Regions from separate parts of the Aquisalimonas asiatica genome, predicted to be linked through region 1. Evidence: predicted binding sites of a transcription regulator. Region 1 holds the regulator's gene; the other holds the start of a gene.

What was found. The regulator FliA, encoded in region 1, starts transcription of late flagellar genes. The targets are predictions, from matches to a motif close to GCTAAAGTTNNNNNNNNNNCNGCCGATA.
Region 2: BMZ02_RS13980 (chemotaxis protein) is a predicted target of FliA. The motif match lies at 7,230-7,257, and genes of this name have one in related genera.

Annotation. Positions count from the first base shown of each region.
Region 1 covers NZ_FOEG01000001.1:790,144-801,061, forward strand. The annotation lists gene BMZ02_RS03700 (chemotaxis protein CheW) at 1-241, opposite strand, end outside; gene BMZ02_RS03705 (chemotaxis protein CheW) at 334-1,134, opposite strand; gene BMZ02_RS03710 (ParA family protein) at 1,127-1,921, opposite strand; gene BMZ02_RS03715 (protein-glutamate methylesterase/protein-glutamine glutaminase) at 1,941-3,047, opposite strand; gene BMZ02_RS03720 (chemotaxis protein CheA) at 3,067-5,232, opposite strand; gene BMZ02_RS03725 (protein phosphatase CheZ) at 5,324-6,088, opposite strand; gene cheY (chemotaxis response regulator CheY) at 6,099-6,491, opposite strand; gene BMZ02_RS03735 (RNA polymerase sigma factor FliA) at 6,627-7,355, opposite strand; gene BMZ02_RS03740 (MinD/ParA family protein) at 7,352-8,200, opposite strand; gene flhF (flagellar biosynthesis GTPase FlhF) at 8,286-9,671, opposite strand; gene flhA (flagellar biosynthesis protein FlhA) at 9,681-10,918, opposite strand, start outside.
Region 2 covers NZ_FOEG01000007.1:21,721-32,638, reverse strand. The annotation lists gene BMZ02_RS14020 (flagellar basal body L-ring protein FlgH) at 1-578, opposite strand, end outside; gene flgG (flagellar basal-body rod protein FlgG) at 647-1,432, opposite strand; gene flgF (flagellar basal-body rod protein FlgF) at 1,469-2,212, opposite strand; gene flgE (flagellar hook protein FlgE) at 2,234-3,520, opposite strand; gene BMZ02_RS14000 (flagellar hook assembly protein FlgD) at 3,536-4,216, opposite strand; gene flgC (flagellar basal body rod protein FlgC) at 4,227-4,652, opposite strand; gene flgB (flagellar basal body rod protein FlgB) at 4,656-5,063, opposite strand; gene BMZ02_RS13985 (CheR family methyltransferase) at 5,288-6,121, opposite strand; gene BMZ02_RS13980 (chemotaxis protein) at 6,223-7,164, opposite strand; gene flgA (flagellar basal body P-ring formation chaperone FlgA) at 7,340-8,101, shown strand; gene flgM (flagellar biosynthesis anti-sigma factor FlgM) at 8,252-8,563, shown strand; gene BMZ02_RS13965 (flagella synthesis protein FlgN) at 8,568-9,050, shown strand; gene BMZ02_RS13960 (hypothetical protein) at 9,344-9,592, opposite strand; gene BMZ02_RS13955 (DHA2 family efflux MFS transporter permease subunit) at 9,706-10,918, opposite strand, start outside.

The DNA.
Region 1 (10,918 bases):
CAAGACCGAAACGCATGCGGGTGTCAATGACTGTCACCACGTTGCCGCGCAGGTTGATGATACCGAGCACGAACCGCGGCGCTCCCGGCACCGGGGCGATTTCGCTCATGGGCAGGACTTCCTGCACGCGCATCACGTCGATGCCGTAAGTCTCGTCAGCCAGTGAAAACGTGACCCACTGGGTCAACGGCCCCTGGAACTGTTCCTGCTCCTCGTGATTGTGAGCCTGTTGCTGCGCCATGACTGGCCTCCACTCAAACGTTCTGTCTCAGACTGGGTTTATCGGCACGGACGCCGCCGGCATGACCCTGTTCGCGCCACAACGGGAACAGGTCAACGTTTTGGCGCCTGCGTCTCCAGCATTCGTGTAAATGCGCTGGTGTCGATCAGCGCACTCAGATGACCGATCACGGTCCCCGCCAGCCAGGGCCGTTGACTCCCCTGCTTGCGCCACTTCACCTCGTCGGGACGCAATCGCACCACGTCACCGATGGCGTGACAGGCAAGCCCCCAGCCGCCATCACCCACGACCAGGATATGCTCCGGCGCCGCCAGCGCCTCTTCGGTCTGCCGTTTATCCGGGGGCAGCACCATGGTCACGGTATCGATCACACGGACATTGCGGTTGCGGTAACGCATCAGCCCCATGTGCCATTCCGGCTGCCGCGGCATGGGCGTGACTTCCACATCGCGTCGTGGCACCACACTGTGGAGCTCCGTGAGCGGGACCGCCAGCTTCAGCCCACCCACCGTGAAGAACAGCGCCTGCACGGCCTCGTCGCCACGGGCCACCGGTTCTTCGATCACGGGGTCTGCGGCGGGCGGCGCAGCGTCTGCGGACGCCTCCGTCTCTGCTTCGGTGACCGGCTCCTCCGGCGCTGGCTCGGCTAACGCAACCGGGGCAGGTTCGGGCTCGGGTTCGGGTTCCACGGCCGGTGCCGGAGCCGATACCGGCGCTTCCACGGCCGGCTCGGCCGCCACGGGCGCAGCCGGTGCCGGTGGCTCTGGCTCCGGCACGGCGCGGGCTTCGGCCTCGAAATCCGGGATCTCCTGCAGCAGCGCGTCCAGGTAATCGCGGACCGCATCGTGCTGGTCCACCAGAGTCGGCTGCTGTCGTTGGCTGGCATCACCCATTCTCTACCGCCTCCGGCGCTTCGGGCGCCTGTTTTTCCAGGGCCTGCAGCAGTTTGCGATAGGCCTGACTCCCCCGGGACCAGGGCTGTGCGACGGTCAGCGGCAGGCGGTTGCGGCTCGCCTCCCGGAAGCGGGTGTCTTCCGGAATCGCCCCGTCCCAGACCCGGTCACCGTAGCGCTGGCGCAGCTCCTGCAACGCCTCCACCGACTCCCGGGTCCGCCGGTCGAACATGGTCGGGATGATCTGGTAGGGAAGCTCCCGCTGACGCGAGCGCTGGATCATCTCCAGGGTGTGGATCATGCGCTCAAGGCCCTTGATGGCAAGAAATTCGGTCTGCACCGGCACCAGCAGATCGTCGCAGGCAGCCAGGGCATTGACCATGAGCACGCCCAGCATGGGCGGGCAATCGATGCAGACGGTGCCGAACCGGTCCCCCAGGGCCTGCACGGTGTTGCGCACCACCAGGCCCTTGCCGTGGCGGGCCCCGAGCTGGCGGTCCAGCGTCGCGAGCGCGCTGCTCGCGGGCAGCAGCTTGATGTTCTCGACACCGGTGTCGCGCAGCATCATGGGCACGTCGCTGGCATCCACGGTGTCGTTGAAGAGGTCGTAGACGCTCGGCGAGATATCGTCGGGGTCGTATCCGAAATAGGCGGTCATCGACCCGTGAGGATCCAGATCCACCAGCAATACACGCTCGCCCTGATTGCTCAGCAGCCCCGCCATGCTGACGGCAGTGGTGGTCTTGCCCACCCCGCCTTTCTGATTGGCTATTGCCCAGGTACGCATACCGTCTCCAGACCGCTGCTCATGACAGGCGCGCCAGTGCGCCGCCGATTTCGGTCACCGCCATTTCGCGATCAGTCAGCCCCGCCTTGGCAACGGCCCCCGGCATGCCGTAGATGACACTGGTTGCCTCATCCTGCGACCAGACATGCCCCTGCCGCCGCTTGATGTCCTCAGCGCCCCGGCAACCGTCTGCACCCATGCCGGTCATGACGATACCGAGCACGCGGCCACCACAGGTGTTGGCCGCCTCGGTGAAGGCGACATCCACGCTGGGCTTGTAGAACTGGCCTTCCTGCGGCTCGATGGTATACACCCCGAGCGCCCCGCCCCGGCGCCGGATACCCATGTGAACGCCTCCTGGCGCGAGCAGCGCAACACCCGGCTCCAGCGTGTCCCCATCGGCCGCTTCGCGGACCTCCAGGCGGCACATGCCGTTCACCCGTTGGGCGAAGGCGCTGGTGAAGTTGGCCGGCATGTGCTGGACGATCAGTAGCGGCAGCGGGAAGTCCGCCGGCAGCTCCGTGAGCACCTTCTGCAGCGCCACCGGCCCGCCGGTGGAAGCACCGATGACCACCAGATCCAGATCACGCAACCCGGGCCCGCGCCGGGACGGCCGTGCACCCGGCGCGGCCTGGGTATCAGGGCGCGGCTCCGGCCGCGGCGGGACCCGGGCGGCCCGTGACCGCTCCGGCTGAGCCGGTGCGCTCGCGCCCCGTGCCGCCATGCGTGGCCCGCCGCCAACGGCCTTGACCTGCTCCTGCAGGCGCTTGCGCGCGGTCTCGGCATTCGCCGAAATATCGGAGAAACGCTTGGGCAGGAAATCCACGGCGCCCGCTTCCAGCGCGTCCAGGGTGGCGCGGGCACCATCGAACGTAAGCGACGAGAACATGAGCACCGGAGTCGGCCGCTGCTTCATGATCTCGCGCACGGCGGAGATGCCATCCAGCACGGGCATCTCGATATCCATGGTGACCACGTCTGGCTTCAGGCGCAGCACTTCCTCGATGGCCTGACGGCCATCGGCCGCCTCGCCCACCACCTCCAGTGCGCGATCCTCCGAGAGCATCTCCTTGATGCGTCGGCGGAAGAAACCGGAATCATCGACTATCAGTACGCGCGTGGCCACGCCACTCTCCTCATCATTCCTACATCCGGGAGCCGAAGGTCTTCACCAGACTGGGAATATCGATAATCAGCGAAATGCTGCCGTCCCCGGTAATGGTGGAGCCGGCCAGACCGGGCAGCCCCTGGAGCATGCTGCCCAGCGGCTTGATCACCACCTCCTCGAGGCCGATCACGTCATCCACCACGAACCCGACCACCTGGTTGCCGACATTCACGGTGACCACCTGCTGCTCGTCGCGGCCGGCATCCGGGTCTTTCGTCTCCAGGCTGCCGATGGCGTCGATCCAGCGCTCCAGGAAGAACAGCGGCATGGCCTTCTGCCGCACCATGACCACGCGGCGGTTATCCACCACCTTGGTCTTGTCCATCTCCAGCTCGAAGATCTCGCTGACCACCGACATGGGCAGCGCGAACTTGCGCCCGCGCATGCGCACCATGAGTGTCGGCAGGATGGCCAGCGTGAGCGGCACCTTGATGCGCAGCGTGGTGCCGCGGCCCTGGGCGGAGTCGATGTCCACCGTGCCGTTGAGCTGGGAGATCTTGGTCTTGACCACGTCCATGCCCACGCCGCGCCCGGAGACATCCGAGATCTCCGCCTTGGTGGAGAAGCCCGGCGTGAAGATCAGATTGAAGCAGTCCTTTTCGTCCAGTCGGCTGGCGGACTCCTTGTCCATCAGGCCTTTCTCGACCACCTTCTGCCGCAGAGCCTCGGGGTCCATGCCCTTGCCGTCGTCGGCGATGGTGAGCAGGATATGATCACCTTCCTGCGCCGCGGACAGCCGGAGCACCCCCTTGGAGGCCTTGCCCGCGGCCTTGCGGTCGGCCGGATCCTCGATACCGTGGTCCACGGAGTTCCGGACCAGGTGGATCAACGGGTCGGCCAGGGCCTCGACCAGGTTCTTGTCCAGGTCGGTGTCCTCGCCCTCCATCTGCAGATCCACTTCCTTGCCCAGGTTCCGGGCCAGGTCGCGCACCAGGCGCGGGAAGCGGCCGAAGACTTTCTTGATGGGCTGCATGCGGGTCTTCATGACCGCGCTCTGGAGGTCGGAGGTGACCAGCTCCAGATCGGCGACGGCCTGACTCATGCGCTCGTCATCGTACTGGGAACGGATGGTGCTCAGGCGGTTGCGGACCAGAACCAGCTCGCCCACCAGATTCATGATGTCGTCGAGCTTGGCGGTGTCCACACGTACGGAGGTATCCCCGCCGGCCTTGCCGCCACCGGCCGCACCGCCGGAGCCACTGTCACCGCCCCCGGAGCCACCTCCGGAACCACCGCCACCCTTGCCGCCGGATGCAGCGGCTGGCGCGGCAGATTTCGCCGGCGTGGCGGCACTCTTGCCCGTGTCCTTGTCCGCTCCTGCCGCAGCGGGAGCCGCCGCCGACGCCGCAGCACCGGCGCCGCCCGTGGTGGGGCCTTTGCCCGCGCCGTGGAGCTGGTCGAGCACCGACTCGAACTCGTCTTCGCTGATCAGGTCGTCACCGCCCGAACTCGCGGCCGGCACGTCCGGGTTCGAGCCCTTGGGAACGCCCCCGTGCTTGCCTTCGCCGTGAAGCTGGTCCAGGACGGCCTCGAATTCGTCCTCGGTGATGTCGTCACCGGACGCACCGCTGGCACCGTTATCGGTGGCCGGGGCCTCGGGCTCGTGCTTGTCCTCGTCGAGGGCGTCCAGCAGGGCCTCGAATTCGTCTTCGGTAATGTCGTCGCCACCTGCAACGGCCTGGCTGTCGCCGGCCTTGTCCTGCGGTGCAGGCTCGGATGCCGGCGCGGCCGACTGTGGCGCATCACCCACCGACTCCTGCTCCTGCAGGAGTTCCAGCGCGCGCAGAAGCTCTTCGGGTGCTTCGCGCGGGTCCTCGCCGTTCCCCAGGTCACTGAACTGGTTGTTCACCACGTCCAGGGCACGCAGGACGTAGTCCATCAGCTCCGCGGTGACCTCGCGCTCACCGTTGCGCAGGAGGTTGAAGAGGTCTTCGGTGCGGTGGCAGATCTCCACCAGCGGGTCGAAGCCCAGGAAGCCCGCACCACCCTTGATGGTATGGAAGCCGCGGAACACCGCGTTGAGCAGATCCTGGTCCTGCGGTGCGCGCTCCAGCTGGACGAGCTGCTCACCCAGCTCCTCCAGGATCTCCCGGGACTCCACGAGGAAGTCCTGTACGATGTCGTCTTGCGTATCAACTGCCATAAAGCCCCCAAGCGATACCCGGCCCGCGCCCGCGCGCTGGGCTTCCGGGATGCCGTCACTCCGACCCGCCACTCACCAATGCGGCGCGAACTCAGAAACCAAGACTGGAGAGCAGGTCATCCACCTCGTCCTGACCACTGACCGCCGAGTCCGATTCCTGTCCCGGCACCTGCGGCCCCTCCAGTTTCATTGCATCTTCCGTGTTCTTGTCGGCCGATTTCCCGTCTTCCGTAGCTTTTCCTTGCGTCTGTCGCGGGGCGGAGATGGAAATCAGGGACACCAGCCCGTCCTCCACCTCTCTCACCAGGTCCATGACACGGCGGATGATCTGGCCCGTAAGGTCCTGATAATCCTGCGCCATCAGCGCGTCGGTCAGCTTCTCCTGGATGGCGTCGCCCTCGGTCTCCAGGCGCTCGAAGAACTGGTCAAGCCGTTGGCCGAGCCCGCGGAACTCGGTGGCCGACAGCTGCCGTGAGCGGAACCGCTTCCACTCCGCGGCCAGCGTCTTGCCATCGCTGCTGATGCCGGACAGAGTCTCAAGGGACTCTTCCAGCGCGGTCAGCGTCCGGTGCGCCGAGTTCTCGGTCAGCTCGATGACGTGATTCAGCCGCTGATGGGCATCGGGAATCTCGGAGACGGCGATGTCGCTCAGCCGGCCGTCCAGGCGGAAGGATTTCAGCGCCTCGTGGAGCTCCCGGGTCAGCTTGCCGACCTCCCGGAACAACTCCGTCTCGCGCAGGCGGGTCAACTCATCCAGCGCCTCGCCCACGGCCTCCCCGTCACCGGCCTCGATCGAGGACAGCAATTCGCGAGCCTTGGCTTCGTAGGCGGCAAGATCCTGGCTGCCGTCCGTCATGCGCCTGCCCTCACTCGGCCGATTCGATACGGTCGAAGATCTTGTTGATCTTCTCTTCCAGCGTTGCCGCGGTGAACGGCTTGACGATGTAACCGTTCACGCCCGCCTGGGCCGCTTCGATGATCTGTTCACGCTTGGACTCTGCGGTCACCATCAGCACCGGAAGATGCTTGAGGTCGTCGTCCGCACGGACGTGCTTGAGCAGCGTCAGCCCGTCCATGCCCGGCATGTTCCAGTCCGTGACGAGAAAGTCGAAGCCTCCCTTCTTGAGCTGGGGCAGCGCCGTGTTGCCGTCATCGGCTTCCTGGGTGTTCTGGAAGCCAAGCTCGCGCAGGAGGTTTCTGATAATGCGCCGCATCGTGGAGAAGTCGTCCACGATCAGTATTCTCATGTCTTTATCCAGACTCACAATCAATCACCTTTGCTTTAATCAGGCGGTGAACACGTCGGTGTCTCGTTAACGCTCTCACCCTGCCGGAGCGCGTTCCTGCGTTCTGCCGCACACGTCGCGATTTTGACGGTCGATACAAACGCCCGGTCACTCTGTCCAATCGGCAAGACGCGCCCTCAACTTGAGCATGATCCGCCCATGAATCTGGCTGACCCGGGATTCCGTGACCCCGAGCACTTCCCCGATTTCACGCAGATTCAGCTCCTGTTCATAGTACAGGGACATCACCAGCTGCTCGCGCTCCGGGAGCGTCCCGATGGCTTCAACCAGGGACTGGCGGAACCCGGCATTCTGGATGTGCTGTTCCGGCCCTTCATCGTCCCCCTCATGCTCCCGGGTCTCCCCGGTGGCCGGAGAGACCTCATCGAGGCTGAACAGCTTGGCGCTGGAGACGTCATTCAGGGTCTGGTGGTACTCATCGGCACTCATGCCGAGTTCTTCCATGACCTCGCTGTCGCGGGCATCGCGTCCGGTACGATTTTCGATCTCGCGAACGGCCTGGGCCACTTCCCGGCCACGGCGATGGACGGACCGCGGCGTCCAGTCGAGCCGCCGGATCTCGTCCAGCATGGCGCCGCGAATGCGAATCCCCGCATACGTCGGAAAACTGGCGCCGTGGGAGGCGTCGAACTGCCGGGCCGCCTCCAGCAGGCCGATCATGCCGGCCTGGATCAGATCCTCCAGCTGCACGGACTCGGGCAGCCGGGCAAGCAGATGATGGGCAATTCGCTTGACCAGGGGGGCGTTCTGAACGACCAGGTCGTTCTCCCCGGTCTGCGCCTGCACCTGCGAGTACGCTGCGGCGCGCGAACTCATGACAGCACCTCCCCAGCTTCACCACTGTACTGAATGAGACGTTCCACGAAGAATTCCAGATGCCCTTCCGCCCGAGTTGGCGCGGGCAGCCGGTCAACGCGCTTCGCCAGCTCCCGGAAGGCCCGGGCAGAGGGGCTGCCGGGATAGAGCGTGGTCACGGCCTGCTGTTGCTGCACCGCCCGACGCTGCGCGTCATCACTGGGGATCCCGCCCATGTAGGCGACGGTCAGGTCCAGATAGCGCTCACACACTCTCAGCAACTTCCCGTACAGCTCCTGGCCCTGCGCGGCACTGGCTATCATGTTGGCGACCATGTGCACACGGTGTAGACCGAAATCGCGGTTGAGTACCTTGATCAGCGCGTACGCGTCCGTGATGGACGACGGTTCGTCGCACGCCACCACGAGCACCTCGCGGGCGGCCCGGGCGAACGTCAGCACGTTGTCGGCGATGCCGGCGGCGGTGTCAATGATCAGGTAGTCCCAGTCGCCGGTCAGCTCGCTGAAGCTCCGGATCAGCCCAACCTGCTCCGCGGCGCTGAGTGCCGCCATTCCCTTGACACCCGAGGAGGCGGGGATGATCTGCACGCCACCCGGGCCATCAATCAGAATGTCTTCCAGCTCCACCTGCCCGGACACCACGTGGGACAGGTTGTGCCGGGTCTCGAGACCCAGCAGGACGTCCACGTTGGCAAGCCCCAGATCCGCATCCATGAGCAGCACGCGATTCCCCGCGCTCGCCAGTGAAGCGGCCAGATTGACGGACACACTGGTCTTGCCGACTCCGCCCTTGCCGCTGGCAACGGCGATCACCTTGACCCGTGTCAGACTCGATGCCTGATCCATTAACGCTGTGCTCTTTGTTCAGTCATGGCGCGCCCCCCCGGGAACTCCTGCCGCTGCGACGCGGGGACCCCATGATGTGCGCCGCTCAGTGCGACCCACCCACCGAGAAGGTCACGGCCATCTGCTCGTCGTCCACTTCCTGGCCGTACTCTTCCACAAGTTTCAGCGCATCCTGCACCAGACGGCCGGCATCGGCCGGCATGAGATCCTCCGGCACCCGCTGACCGTTGCCCAGGAAACTCACCGGCAGCCGGTGGCGCAGCAGCACGGTAAGCGCTGCGCCGAGGCTGGCGGCGTCATCGGTCTTGGTGAGAATGCATCCGGACGGCGCCACGCCGCCATAGGACTTCACCGTCGCGTTCAGAGCCGCCAGCTGCGTGTTCGCCGACAGAACCAGGTAACTACGGATGCGATCACCCACGCCCTTCAACGTGGTGAACTGCTCCGCGAGCCGCATGTCCCGTTGGCTGACCCCGGCAGTGTCCACCAGGACGAGGCGTTTGTCCGAGAGGTCGGCGAGCACCGTCTCCAGTTCTTCGGCGGAATTCGCGGTCTGTACCGTCACGCCCAGGATCCGCGCAAAGTTGCGCAACTGGTCCTGGGCACCGATGCGCACGTTGTCCGTGCTCACCAGTGCAACCTTGCGTCGACCGTGACGCAGGGCAAACTGGGCTGCCAGCTTGGCCACCGTCGTGGTCTTGCCGACCCCCGTGGGGCCCACCAGCGCGACCACGCCGCCGCGGTCGAGCAGGTCATCCTCTTTCACCGGCAGATGGCGCTTCACGGTATGCAGCGCATGCCGCAGTGCCAGTTCGGGCTCCAGCTTCTCGTCCACGCGGTTGGCGAGCTGGCGACACACATCCGGGCCGAAACCGATCTCGGTCAGCTGCCGCAGCAGTGTCGTGCGCCCCGGATGACTCTTGCCCTGCTGCTGCCACTCCATCATGGAGAGCTGATTCTCGAACAGCGTCCGCAGCACTTTGAGCTCGCTGCGCATGGCTTCCACGGACTCGTCGTCCCGGCCGGCCACCTCATCCGGGCGCTCCGTCCGCTCGGGCCCCCGGCGCAGCTCGGTCACCGCTGCCGACTCGGCCGACCCCGAATTCAGATCGTCTTCCGTCAACGGGTCGTCCACGTGCACGTCAATCCGCTGACGGCGCCCGGGCTCGGGGGCGCCGACACCGGACTGCTGCCTTGCACGCCGCAGCATCTCGGTAAAGTCGGCGGTGCCGCTGGTCGCCTCGGTATCCGCGGCACTCCCCGAGGTGCGGCGCGTCGATGACGACATCCGGCGATCATCGCGATCCGCCTGCTCGCGCAGACTGTCCTCGTCGAAGTCCATGGCCGCGATCACCTCAACACCCTGGCCACGCTCGCGCGTGGACAGGATCACCGCTTCCGGCCCGATCTCTTCCCGGACCCGGCGAATCCCCTGACGGATGGTATCGGCGTGGATGCGCTTAATCTTCATGAATTCACCTTAGCTGCCCTGAGCCACCTGTTGTTGACCGATGGACGCCACGATTTTGACTCGTTTCTCGTCCGGCACTTCGTTGTACGACAGGACATTGAGCCCTTCGATGTTGTGCCGCGTCAGACGCGAGATCCAGCTTCGCAGTTGCGGCGCCGTCAGCAGCACCGCCGGCTGGTTCGCAACTTCCTGACGCTGCGCGGAATCCGCAAGGGACCGCTGCAGACGATCCGCCAGTCCGGGTTCAAGACCGGCCGTGCCGTCACCGTTGCCCTGCACTGAACTAAGCAATAACTGTTCCAGTTGCGGATCCAGGGTGATCACCGGCAGCTCGTCGGACATGCCGGCCACGTTCTGCACGATCATCCGCCCCAGCGCCTCGCGCACCCGCGCGGTCAGCGCCGAGGGGTCCTTGATCGCCTGGCCGTGCTCCGCTAGCGTCTCGACGATAGTGCGCATGTCGCGGATGGGAATTCGCTCCTCCAGCAGGTTCTGCAGCACCCGGACCACCGTCGACAGGGGCAGCGTGTTGGGCACCAGCTCCTCCACCAGCTTGGGCTGCTTGCGGGCGAGGATGTCCAGCAGTTTCTGCACCTCCTCGTGCCCGAGCAGCTCATGGGCGTGGGACTGGATGATCTGACTGAGATGCGTGGCCGCCACGGTGCTTGCATCCACCACGGTGTAGCCGTGGCTCTGGGCCAGGTCACGCTGGGACGGCTCGATCCATACCGCATCGAGGCCGAACGCCGGGTCCCGCGCCGCCTGCCCTTTCACTTCACCGCTCACGGAGCCCGGATTGATGGCCATCTCCCGGCTGGGCTGCAACTCCGCTTCGGCCATGGGGACACCCAGCACGCTCACGCGATAGCTGTTGGGACCAAGGTCGAGGTTGTCCCGGATGTGCACGGACGGCACCAGAAAGCCGAGATCCTGCGAGACCTTCTTGCGCACACCCTTGATCCGGTTCAGCAACTGCCCGCCCTGGTTGCGGTCCACCAGCGGGATCAGCCCGTACCCCACCTCGAGGCCGACCGTATCCACGGGCGGCACATCGTCCCAGGTGAGTTCCTGGTTATCGCCGCCCTGCGTGGCAACCGGTGCCTGACCGTCGCCACCCGACCCGGCTGCAGCGCGCCCCGCCGGCCCGGCCCGCCGCGGTGCCGCGGACGTCTCCACGGTCTCCTCGACCGGCGGGTTGTTGTGAATGCGCCAGGCGAAGAACCCGGCAATGGCGGCCAGGGTCAGGA
Region 2 (10,918 bases), on a different contig from region 1:
GAGTTGGCGATGCGCTCGGACGAAATGGAGTTGTCCGGCGCCAGGTCGTCCGGCCGCACGAGCCCGGTGATGGTGATGTACTCGTCGCCGTGGTTGATGGTCAGCTTCTTGCGCCCCTGCACGACCAGGTTGCCGGAGGGATGGACGTCCACGACCACGGCACTGATGCTGCCGGTGAGTTCGTTGCCCTGGTCCACGTTGCCGGCGCCGTCGAAGCCACTCGCCGACTCTGCCCCGATGGACAGGGGGTTGCCGCCGATGGAGGCGTCGCGGCCAAGGATGTTCGGCGCCCCGGCGTTCACCTCGCTGTCCCTGGTGACCGAGGTGCTGGCGTTCTTGCTGGCACCGGTCTCCTCTTCGAGGAAGATGGTGATGATGTCACCCGCCCGCAGCGCCGTCCGGTTCTCGAACAACCGCTGCCCCTGGTTCGCCTGGTAGATGGAACCGTTTGCCGGCGGCTCCTCTTCACTGATCACCGGCTCCGGGAGCGCCGGCGGATCCTTGTACTCCGGCGGCGTGGTCACGGCGCAGCCGGTGATGAATACGGCCCCGACAAGCAATACTGCGAATGCTTTCATGGTGTGTGCCCCCTACCCGGCCCCAACGCCGGGTGATGTGGCCGCCTTCAAGGCGGCCACCAGCGGAATTACAGGTTCTGCGTGATGAACTGCAGCATCTGGTCCGACGTGGAAATGGACTTGGTATTGGTCTCGAAGGCGCGCTGGGTCTCGATCATGTTCACCAGCTCTTCGGCGATGTTCACGTTGGAGGACTCCAGCGCACCCTGGAGCACCCCGCCGAGCCCGTCGAGCCCGGGCGTGCCGGCCTGCGGCGCACCGCTGGCCGCGGTCTCCATGAACAGGTTGCCGCCGATGGGCTCCAGGCCCGCCGGATTGACGAAGTCCACCAGCTCGATCTGGCCCACTTCCTGAACGTCCGCCTGGCCGGCCAGCGAGACGGTAACCGTGCCGTCCTGACCGATGGTGACGTTCTCCGCGTTCTCGGGGATGTTGAGCGGCGGCTCCAGCTCGAAACCGCTGGAGGTCACCACCTGCCCCTCGCTGTTGACCTGGAAGGAGCCGTCGCGGGTATACCCGACGGAACCGTCCGGCCGCAGGATCTGGAAGAAGCCGTCACCTTCCACGGCGAGATCCAGCGGGTTCTCGGTCTGCTGCAGCGTGCCCTGGGAGTGCTCCTTCTCCGTGGCGACCACGCGCACGCCCGTGCCCAGGGAAAGCCCCGTGGGCAGCTGTGCATCCTGGGTGTTCTGCGCGCCCGCCTGGCGCACGTTCTGGTAAACCAGGTCCTCGAACACCGCGCGGTCCTGCTTGAAGCCGGTGGTGTTCACGTTGGACAGGTTGTTGGAGACGGTCTGCATGCGCGTCTCCTGCGCGTCCAGGCCGGTCTTGGCGACCCAAAGTGCGGGATTCATGGTTACCCTCCTGCCGTGTCGACGGCGTTATTCGTCTCAGCCCTGCATCCGCAACAGGGAGCTGCTGGCGGCATCATTCTCTTCGGCGTTGGTGAGCATCTTCACGTGCATCTCGAACTGCCGCTGGTTGTCGATCAGCTCGACCATGGCGTCCACGGAGCTCACGTTGCTGCCCTCGAGGGTGCCGGAACTCAGGCGCATCTGGGCGTCGGCCGGAGCAACGTCACCGTCGGCCAGACGGAACAGCCCGTCGTCGCCCTTCTCCAGGTCCTGCTCCGCCGGATTCACCATCTTGACGCGATCGATAATGACCAGCTCTTCCGCATCACCACCGTCCGGGATGATGCTGATGGTGCCGTCATCGCCGATGTCCACCTTGTCCGCCGGCGGTATGGCGATCGGTCCGTTCTCACCCATCACCTGCTGGCCGGCGCCGTTCTCCAGCAGCCCCATGTTGGACACGCGCATGTCACCGCGACGGGTGTAGGCCTCGTTGCCGTCCGCACCCTGGACGGCGAAAAAGCCTTCGCCCTGCAGTGCCACGTCCATGTCGCGGCCGGTGGTCTGCATGGTGCCGGGGTTGAAGTCCCAGCCAACGCTGCTCTCCGCGGAGTAGGCCCGGCTGTCGAAGCCGGGTCCGCTGACCGGGTGCGTGATCAACTGGTCCATGTCCGCCCGGAAGCCGGGCGTGTTGGCGTTGGACAGGTTATGACTGGTGTGCTGCTGCGCCTGCAGGGCGTGCTTGGCACCGGTCATGGAAAGGTATGCAAAATTATCCATGGGTCATGTCCTCGCCCCGCCTTAGCGGATGTTGAGAATCTCCTGGGTCACCTGGTCCTGGGTGCTGATCATCTGGGCGTTGGCCTGGAAGTTCCGCTGCGCGGTGATCATGTTCACCAGCTGTTCGGTGATGTCCACGTTGGACTGCTCCAGGGCACCGCTCTGGATCCCGCCCAGACCGGAGGTGGTGGGCTGGCCAAGAATCGGCTCGCCGGACTCGGCACTCTCCAGCCAGAGGTTGTCACCCACCTCGGTCAGGTTCTGCTCACTGGGGAAGCGCGCGGTGGCGACCCGACCCAGCTGCAGCGACTCACCATTGGTGTAGCGACCGAAGACGGTGCCGTCTTCCTCGATGTCCAGGCTGGAGAACTCACCCGCCTCGAAGCCGTTCTGGGTCAGCTCGTTGACAGCCGAGGGCGTGCCGAACTGGGTCAGTGCACCGTAGTCCACTTCGATACGCTGCGGGTCGAGACCGTCGCCGGGGTCATACTCGAAGTCGATCGACGAGGCACTTGTGTCCTGGGCGTCGTTGCCGGCACCCGGCCCGGGCACCACGCTGTCAAAGCTGCCGTCCGAGTTGAACGCGACCCGGAACATCTCGTCGGGATCCGGGTTGTCCGGGTCATCGATGCCGATGAGCTGATCGCCGATCTCCACCACGGACAGCCACTCGTTCTCCTCGCCCTCATCCTTGACGAAGTAGATGTTGGCGCTGCGGGAGGTGCCCTGGCCATCGTAGACGGTGGTCGAGGTGGAGAAGTTGAAGGTCTCCGGATCGTTCACGTCGAAGTTGGTGGGATCGAGGCCGTCCGCGTTCGACTGCAGGTTGGCGTCGATGTCGATCGCGGTGGTCGCCTGCGGCGGCACATTACCGGTATCGATGCTCAGCGGCTGCAGGGTACCGCCGACGTTGCCGTCACCGTCAGCCGGATATCCTGTCAGTGCGCGGCCGTCGGCATTCTCGACCACCCCGTCCTGATTCAGCTGGAAGGCGCCGTTACGGGTATAGGAGACGCTGCCGTCATTGTCCTGGAGGCGGAAAAAGCCCTCCCCGTTCACGGCCAGATCCAGGTTGTTGCCGGTGAAATCGAACTGGCCCTGGGTGAACTGCTGGGCCACGTTCTGCAGCCGCGAACCGGAGCCAATGGCGTTGCTGGCGATACCGAACTGGGTCTGGGCAAACACGTCGGCGAACTCGGCGCGGGACCCCTTGAAGCCCACGGTGCCGCTGTTGGCGATGTTGTTACTGGTAACGTCCAGATCGGAGGACGCGGAATTCAGCCCCGAGAGGGAAATATTGAAAGACATGGTCGCACCCCTTCCTTATTGAATATGACGAATAGAATCGAGGGAATATTCACCGGCCCCTTCGAGCGTCAGCATGGGGCTGCGCCCATCGGACTCGAGGCTGACACTGGTCACTGGCGCCGCCGCCAGGGTGTTGACGGCGGTGGAATCGTCACCGCTGCCGATGCTGGCCCGGACGGTGTACGTTCCATCCGGCATTTCGTCGCCGTCATTGTTGAGCCCGTCCCAGTGGAACGGCACATCGCCGGCATCCTGTCGGCCCATGCTGATCTCCCGCACGGTCTGACCGGCACCATCCGAGATGGTGATGTTCAGGTTCTCGCTGTTGCGCGGCAGCTGGGCGACGCCACTGAGCCCGTTCTCGCCAAGGGGCATGCTGTCGCTCTCCACCATGACGCTGCGGCCAACCAGTGACGCTGCCTGGAGCGCCTGGTCCTGACCCATCTGCGCGGCAAACTCCTCGAACGACTCCTGCATCCCGGAGATACCGGACGCCGAGGTGAACTGCGCAAGCTGCCCCATGAACTCACCGTTCTCCATGGGCTCGAACGGATCCTGGTTCTGGAACTGGGCGATCATGAGCTGCAGGAAATCGGAACTATCCAGCTCGTCGGCGGTTTTGCCCTTGGCGTCTTCCGGCTGCTCGATCTCCGAGCTGCTGCTTGTGGATCCTGTCAGTGCATCAAGTCCCAACATGGCGGCGTCCTCAATTCTGGGCGAGCTGCAGGGTATGCAGCGCCAACTCCTTGGATGTATTCATGACTTCCACGTTGTTCTGGTAGGAACGGGAAGCCGAGATCATGTTCACCATCTCTTCGACGCTGTTGACGTTCGAGCGGTACACATAACCGTCTTCGTCGGCGGCCGGGTGCCCCGGCATGTGCAGCGGCTTGTTGGGTGCATCGCTCTCGACGATGTGGTCGAGGGTGACGCCAACGTTGGCCGGGTTCTGTGCGCCGCCCTCGACACCGCGCAATGCAGCGGCAAATACCGGTTGCTTGGCCTTGTAGGCCTCCTCCGGCGTCGTGGCAACGGCTTCCGCGTTGGCCATGTTGCTGGCCGTGGTGTTCAGCCGCACGGACTGTGCGTTCATGGCCGAACCCGCGACATCGAACACATTGAAAACAGACATGATTTACTCGCCCCTGATCGCGCCAACGAGGTTGGAGATGCGCCCGCCAAGGAAATCCAGCGACGCGCGGTACTTGACCGTGTTCTCGGCGAACTGCGCCTGCTCCACCTGGGATTCCACGGTATTGCCGTCCAGCGACGGACTATTCGGCACGCGGTAGAGCGCATCGGCCGAGGTGCCATCGCCGTTGGGCGACGGAATGTGCTGAGCGTGGGTGGTCTGCATCACACCACCGCTGTTGGCCTGGCCGTTCTCGGCCTGCTGCAGCGCGGTGCGGAAGTCCATATCCCGGGCCTTGTAGTTCGGCGTATCCGCGTTGGCGATGTTCTCCGAGAGCAGCTGATGCCGCTCTCCCCGGAGCTTCAGCGCTGCCGCGTGTGGGCCCACTGCGTTATCGAAGGAAATTGCCATGATCACCCTCCAGTGAATCGACACCGGAGCTCTAAGCAAGCGTCATGCCAAACCAGGGAAAGATGGAGAGAAATACGGGCGACAGCAGGCGAAGAGGCCCGTCAGCACTGGCGTTGCGCCTCAGGGGCGGATCGATCTCTCGGGGCTGGCGGCAGAAAACCGGCGCGGCAACGTCGGCGTTCCGGCAACAGGAAAGCGGCAATGGAGCGGCAAACGCTTGCCGCTTACCGTGCCGGCTGACGCACGCGGTAGATGACACCGCCTTGACTGCGCACCATCTCCAGCTGGCCAGCGTGCCGGGCCAGCGACTCCGAGGCGCCGACAATGAGGTAACCACCCGGGCGCATCTGCTGGATCATGCGGTTGAGAATGTTCTCCCGCGATTCGGCGGAAAAATAGATGAGGACGTTACGGCAGAACACCACGTCGAACCGTCCGAGGCTGGCGTAGCTGTCCAGCAGGTTGTGCACCATGAACTGAGTGCGCCGGCGAATCTCCGGACGCACCACCCAGTCCGCGCCGCTGCGCTGAAAGTAGCGATCTCGACGCTCGGGGCTCAGCCCCCGGTTGACGGTGGAGTCGGAGTATTTCGCCTCCTTCGCCTGGGCAATCATGGCCGGAGAGATATCGGTTCCGACGATCTCCGCCTCGATGCGGGGGCCCCGCGCCCGGAACTCCTCCAGCGCAATACTCATGGAGAACGGCTCCTGCCCGGACGAACAGGCCGCGGACCAGATGCGGAGCTTGTCGACGCCACGCTTGTGAAACTCCGGCAGCAACGTTTCCTGCAGGATGGTGAAGGGATAGCTGTCACGAAACCACTGGGTTTCGTTGGTGGTCATGGCCTCGATGACCGTGCCGCGAAGCCGTTGACCACCCGGCTGCTGCACCTTGAAGACCAGCTCGCCGAGGTCCTTGATCTTCTCCCGCTCCATCAGATGGCCGAGCCGGCTGGAGACCAGATACTGCTTGTTGTCCCCGAGCACGATCCCACAGGACTGTTCGAGGAACGCACGAAACGCCTGGTAATGTTCCGGGGCAATGGCTCTGGACGTCACGGAGGCGGCTTCCTCATTGATCGGCTGGTAGGTGCAGCGGCCAGAAGCAACCGCCGCCGGCCGAATTGTAGCGTGATGACATCGGCGAAGACCACGCCGAATCAGGCGTTCACCTGCTCCAGGCGAGCCTGTACCCGGCCAGCCAGCTCCGATGCGCCGAACTTCGCCAGAAAATCGTCGGCCCCGACGCGCTTGACCAGATCCTCGTTGAACATGCCGCTCAGGGAGGAGTGAAGCAACAGATGCAACCCTTTCAACGCATCGTCCCGCCGGATTTCCGTCGCCACAGTGTAGCCGTCCATACGGGGCATCTCCACGTCGGAAATGACCATGAGAAGCTGATTCCACGGGGACTCGTCAGGGCGTGCCGCCCAGCCCCGCAACGTCTCCATGGCCTCCTGACCGTCCCGCGCCATGGTGACCTGCACACCCATCCCCTGGAGGGTGTCATGAATCTGACGCCGGGCCACGGACGAGTCATCCACCACCAGCACATGCCAGTCTTCCGCGCCGGAGGCAGGCTTGACGCCCCCCTCCTCTACACCCGGCAACGCCCCGATACCGCCTGCCTGGTTGATCTCGTCCATGACCTTCTCGACATCCACGATCTGCACAAGCCGCTCGTCGACGCGCGTCACACCGGTGAGATAGGCCGTGTTGGACCAGCTGCTCGGCGGCGGCATGATGTCGCGCCAGTTGACGTTCACGATCCGGTCGACGCCCCGCACCATGAAGCCCTGCACACTGCGATTGTACTCGGTGACAATCACGGAGCTGGTATCCCGCTCCTCCAGCGCCCGCCCCGTGGTGGCCATCCGCAGATCGATGACGGCGATGGTGCGGTCACGGATGTAGCACACGCCGGCGACCGTCGGGTGTGAGTGCGGCAGCTGGATGAGGCGCGGCACGGGGATCACCTCGCGCACCTTGAATACGTTGATCCCGAACAGCTGGGCGCCTGACAGCTGAAACAGCAGCAGCTCCATGCGGTTGGTGCCCGCAAGGGTCGTGCGCTGGTCCACGGAATCCATGATGCTGGCCATGTCTTGATCTCTCCTGCAGCCGACGCTGTGGCCCCGACTGCTTGTATGACGTGTCGATAGCCGGATATCGGCCCCGCGCCGGGAAACTTGACGCCGGATAACGGCACGCATTTTGCTTAATCTACGCCCGGGTAACGCCCCGATACGCGGGGCACAAAACTAGCGCCTGAAACCAATGAACACATGGACTCACATCACAACGTGGCTGGCCGGCATCCGTGTCCGTGCGCGGGCCTCCACCGTGCGCTATGCCGCCGCCGCCTTCACGGCACCGATCGCCCTGGGGGCCGGCACCGCGGGCGCCGACGACATCCAGCCGCTGGACGAAATTCATGACGCCGTGGAACGCCACGCAGAGGCCGAGCTGACCGGCGACGGCCAGAGCACGGTGGATGTCGGGCGCGTCGACCAGCGCCTGCGGCTGCCGCGCTGCGAGGAGGCCCTGGAGACGTTCAGCCCGCCCGGCCGCTCCAGCCAGAGCCGTGCGACGGTCGGCGTGCGCTGTAACCACCCGAGCCCCTGGACGCTGTATGTCTCGGTACGGGTGGAGACACTCAAGGAGGTCTATGCGGCAGCACGCTCCCTGTCCCGCGGTGCACTGCTGAGCCAGGATGACCTGGAGCTTGTGGAGATCAACGTCAACCGCACGCGCCGCGGTTACTACACCAGCGCGGAGGAACTCGTCGGCATGGAGCTCAACCGCGCCATGCGCTCCGGCGAAATCCTGACGCCGTCGCGCGTCAGCGCCCCGCAGCTGGTCGAGCGCGGACAGACCGTGTTGCTGACCCTTGATTCGCGGGCAGCGAGCGTCAGCATGAACGGGGAGGCGCTGCAGTCCGGCGCCCTCGGGGATCGCATTCGCGTCAGAAATACGTCGTCGGAACGGGTCATCGAAGGCGAGATCATCGGCGACAGCCGGGTCAGGGTTGGCTTCTGACCGCACACCGGCTTTCGCCGAAACCATGGGGCCAGTACCCTGTGAAAAAGTTGCACCTGAAGCTAAAGTTGCGGCAAACCCTGCCGATAGCGGATCTGACAGGGTGAGTAGCGGCTCACCGCGACGCTGATTGAAGGACAGGAGCAAGTCATGGCAAACCCAATTGACGGGGGCAACCGGCCCGGTGTAACGCCGACGCAGGATGCCCGGGACAACCGCCAGGTGCAGCAGCCCGGCGAGCGCCCCCAGGTCGGTCAGGAATCGAATGGCGACGCCACATCCGCCGGCGCCAGCGAGTCGGAGCGGCTGCAGTCGGTGCGTGACGCCATCGACCAGACCCCCGAAGTGGACCAGGGGCGTGTCGACGAGATCAGGGAGCGTATCGCCAATGGCGAGTACCCGCTGAATGCCGAGAGCATCGCCGACCGCTTCATGGAACTGGAAAGCCTCCTCGAGGAGTAACACCGTGGCCGAACATGCACGCGCCCTTGCAGAGACCATTGGCGAGCAGCTCTCGCTGATGCAGGCACTGAACACGCAGCTCGAGAAAGAGCAGAGCGCGCTGGTGGCACGTGACATGGAGGCACTGCAATCCGCCTTGAGCCGCAAGGTCGACCTCCTCGGCGCCATTGAAACCAGCGAGAACCAGCGGCTCGCGCTCGTCGAGGCCATCACCGGCGAGCGCGAAGGCAGCGCCATCAACACCGCCCTGGAGACACTGGAAGACCCCGAGCCCGTGCGGGCGCAGTGGGCGGACCTGCTGGAGGAGTTGCAGCGGTGCCGTGCCATCAACGAGGCGAACGGGCGGGTCATCCAGCAACAGCAGTATGGCGTGCAACGGACCATCGACCTGATCCAGGGTGATGTGCCGGCGCCACAGACCTACGGGCCAGGGGCAGCCGCGCCTGCGCCGGAGAACCGCGGCGGGCGGGAGATCAGTCGCGCCTGAGAAGCGGATCCCCAGGGCTGGCGCGAGAGCGCGCCAGCCCTCATCGGATTGCGTTGATTACGGACAAAAAAACCCGGCCGCCTTGAGGGGGCCGGGCGGCGCATATGGGGACAGGGTGCGCCAACGCGAGAAGCACTTCAGCAGACAACCACAACAAAACACGTTTGTTCCGTTAACTTGAGTACAAGGTTAGTACAGCTTCACTCGCAATGCAAGCCTTGTATAAGAAATTACCGGTTCAACGGCGCATCGCTGGCAGAAAGACGGGAAAGAAATAAAAGGAATGTACAACGTCAGCGGGTGCTGTGTCGCGCTCCCCGGCTGCGGCGAAGCCCGTTCAACACCCAGACCAGAGCCACAAGCACCACGAACCAGAACAGCAGTGACAACACGGCTGACCAGAACACATAGGATTCCATGGTGAACCCGAAACCGTAACGGATCACCACATCCGGCCAGGTCCTCGCCAGCCAGTCCATGAACGTGGCGCCAGGCCAGAGCAGCAGATACTGCCACCAGGACAGTGGAAGCTTGTGAAACACGGTCTCTCCAGCAGGAAAGGGGTTGTGCGCAGTCTATCAGCCCCGGTCACGGGCGGCACACCGACAGGCACGCGGTAAACGGCGCCGCCGTCGCCAAGCCGTCCTGCACGACCCTACTGCCGGCCGAACCGGGAGGCCGCGACCAGCGCCAGCAGGAACACGGCCCCCAGCAACAGGAAACTCCACTGAAAGCCGGCAACGTAGGCCTGCCGGTACAGGTCGGGCGGCAACGCGGCCAGGCCACCTGCCACGCCCTCTGCGCCGGCAACGGCCTCGACTTCTCGCACCGCACGCCAGTCAAGTAACACGGACAGGGACGTCACACCCAGTGCGCCACCGAACTGTTGCGCAAAGTTCAGCGCCCCCGCCCCCTGGGCAGTGCTGGTCAGGGGCAGGCGCGACAGTGACCCGGTGTGTATCGAGGGCATCCCCAGACCAAGCCCCAGGCGCCCGAGTGCAACCCACCCCATGACCGCAAGCAAGCCGGTGCCGGGGCCGGCGAACCCCATGGCCACACAGGACACGGCCATGATGACAAGGCCCGCCATGATGGGAACCACCGGACGCATCCGGTCCGCCAGCAGCCCGCCGAGCGGGAAGGCCGCAGCCATCACCAGGCCGGCCGGCATCAGCACCACCCCCGCGGCAGTGGGCGTCATTCCCTGAATTTCCTGGACGAACAGCGGAATGAGGTAAGTCGAACCGAACAGCCCCGCGCCGAACAGCAGCGCGATGGTGGAGCCCGCGGCAAAGGCGGGCACCCGGTACAGGCGCGGATCCAGCAACGGATCACGCGCCAGCAGCTGTCGGGCGACGAAGCCCGCCGTGAGCGCAGGCACCAGAATCAGGGCAGCAAGGACCGGGGGGTGTGTCCAGCCGAGCCGCTGGCCACTGACCATGGCCCACAGCAGGGCCGTGACGGCAACCCCCAGCACCACCAGACTCACCCAGTCGAGCTGCGGCCGACGCCCGGACACGCGGCCCCGCGGCACGAAGAACAGCGCCAGCAGGCCACCCAGCACGGCCGTCGGGGCAGGCAACACCATGACAGCGCGCCATCCCGTGAGATCCACCAGCACGCCCCCGATAGCGGGGCCGACAGCAGGGCCGAGGATCACGCCAAGGCCGAACAATCCGACCCCGAGCCCCCGCTGGCGCTCCGGAAACACCTGGTAGATCAGAGTGATGGCAAGGGGTTGCAGCAACCCAGCAACCAGCCCCTGCAACACCCGGGCGAGGATGACCAGCTCCAGGGTGGTCGCCAGGGCGCCCAGCAGCGAAGCCAGTACGAACACCGCCATGCCGGCGGCGTAGACCCGACGCATG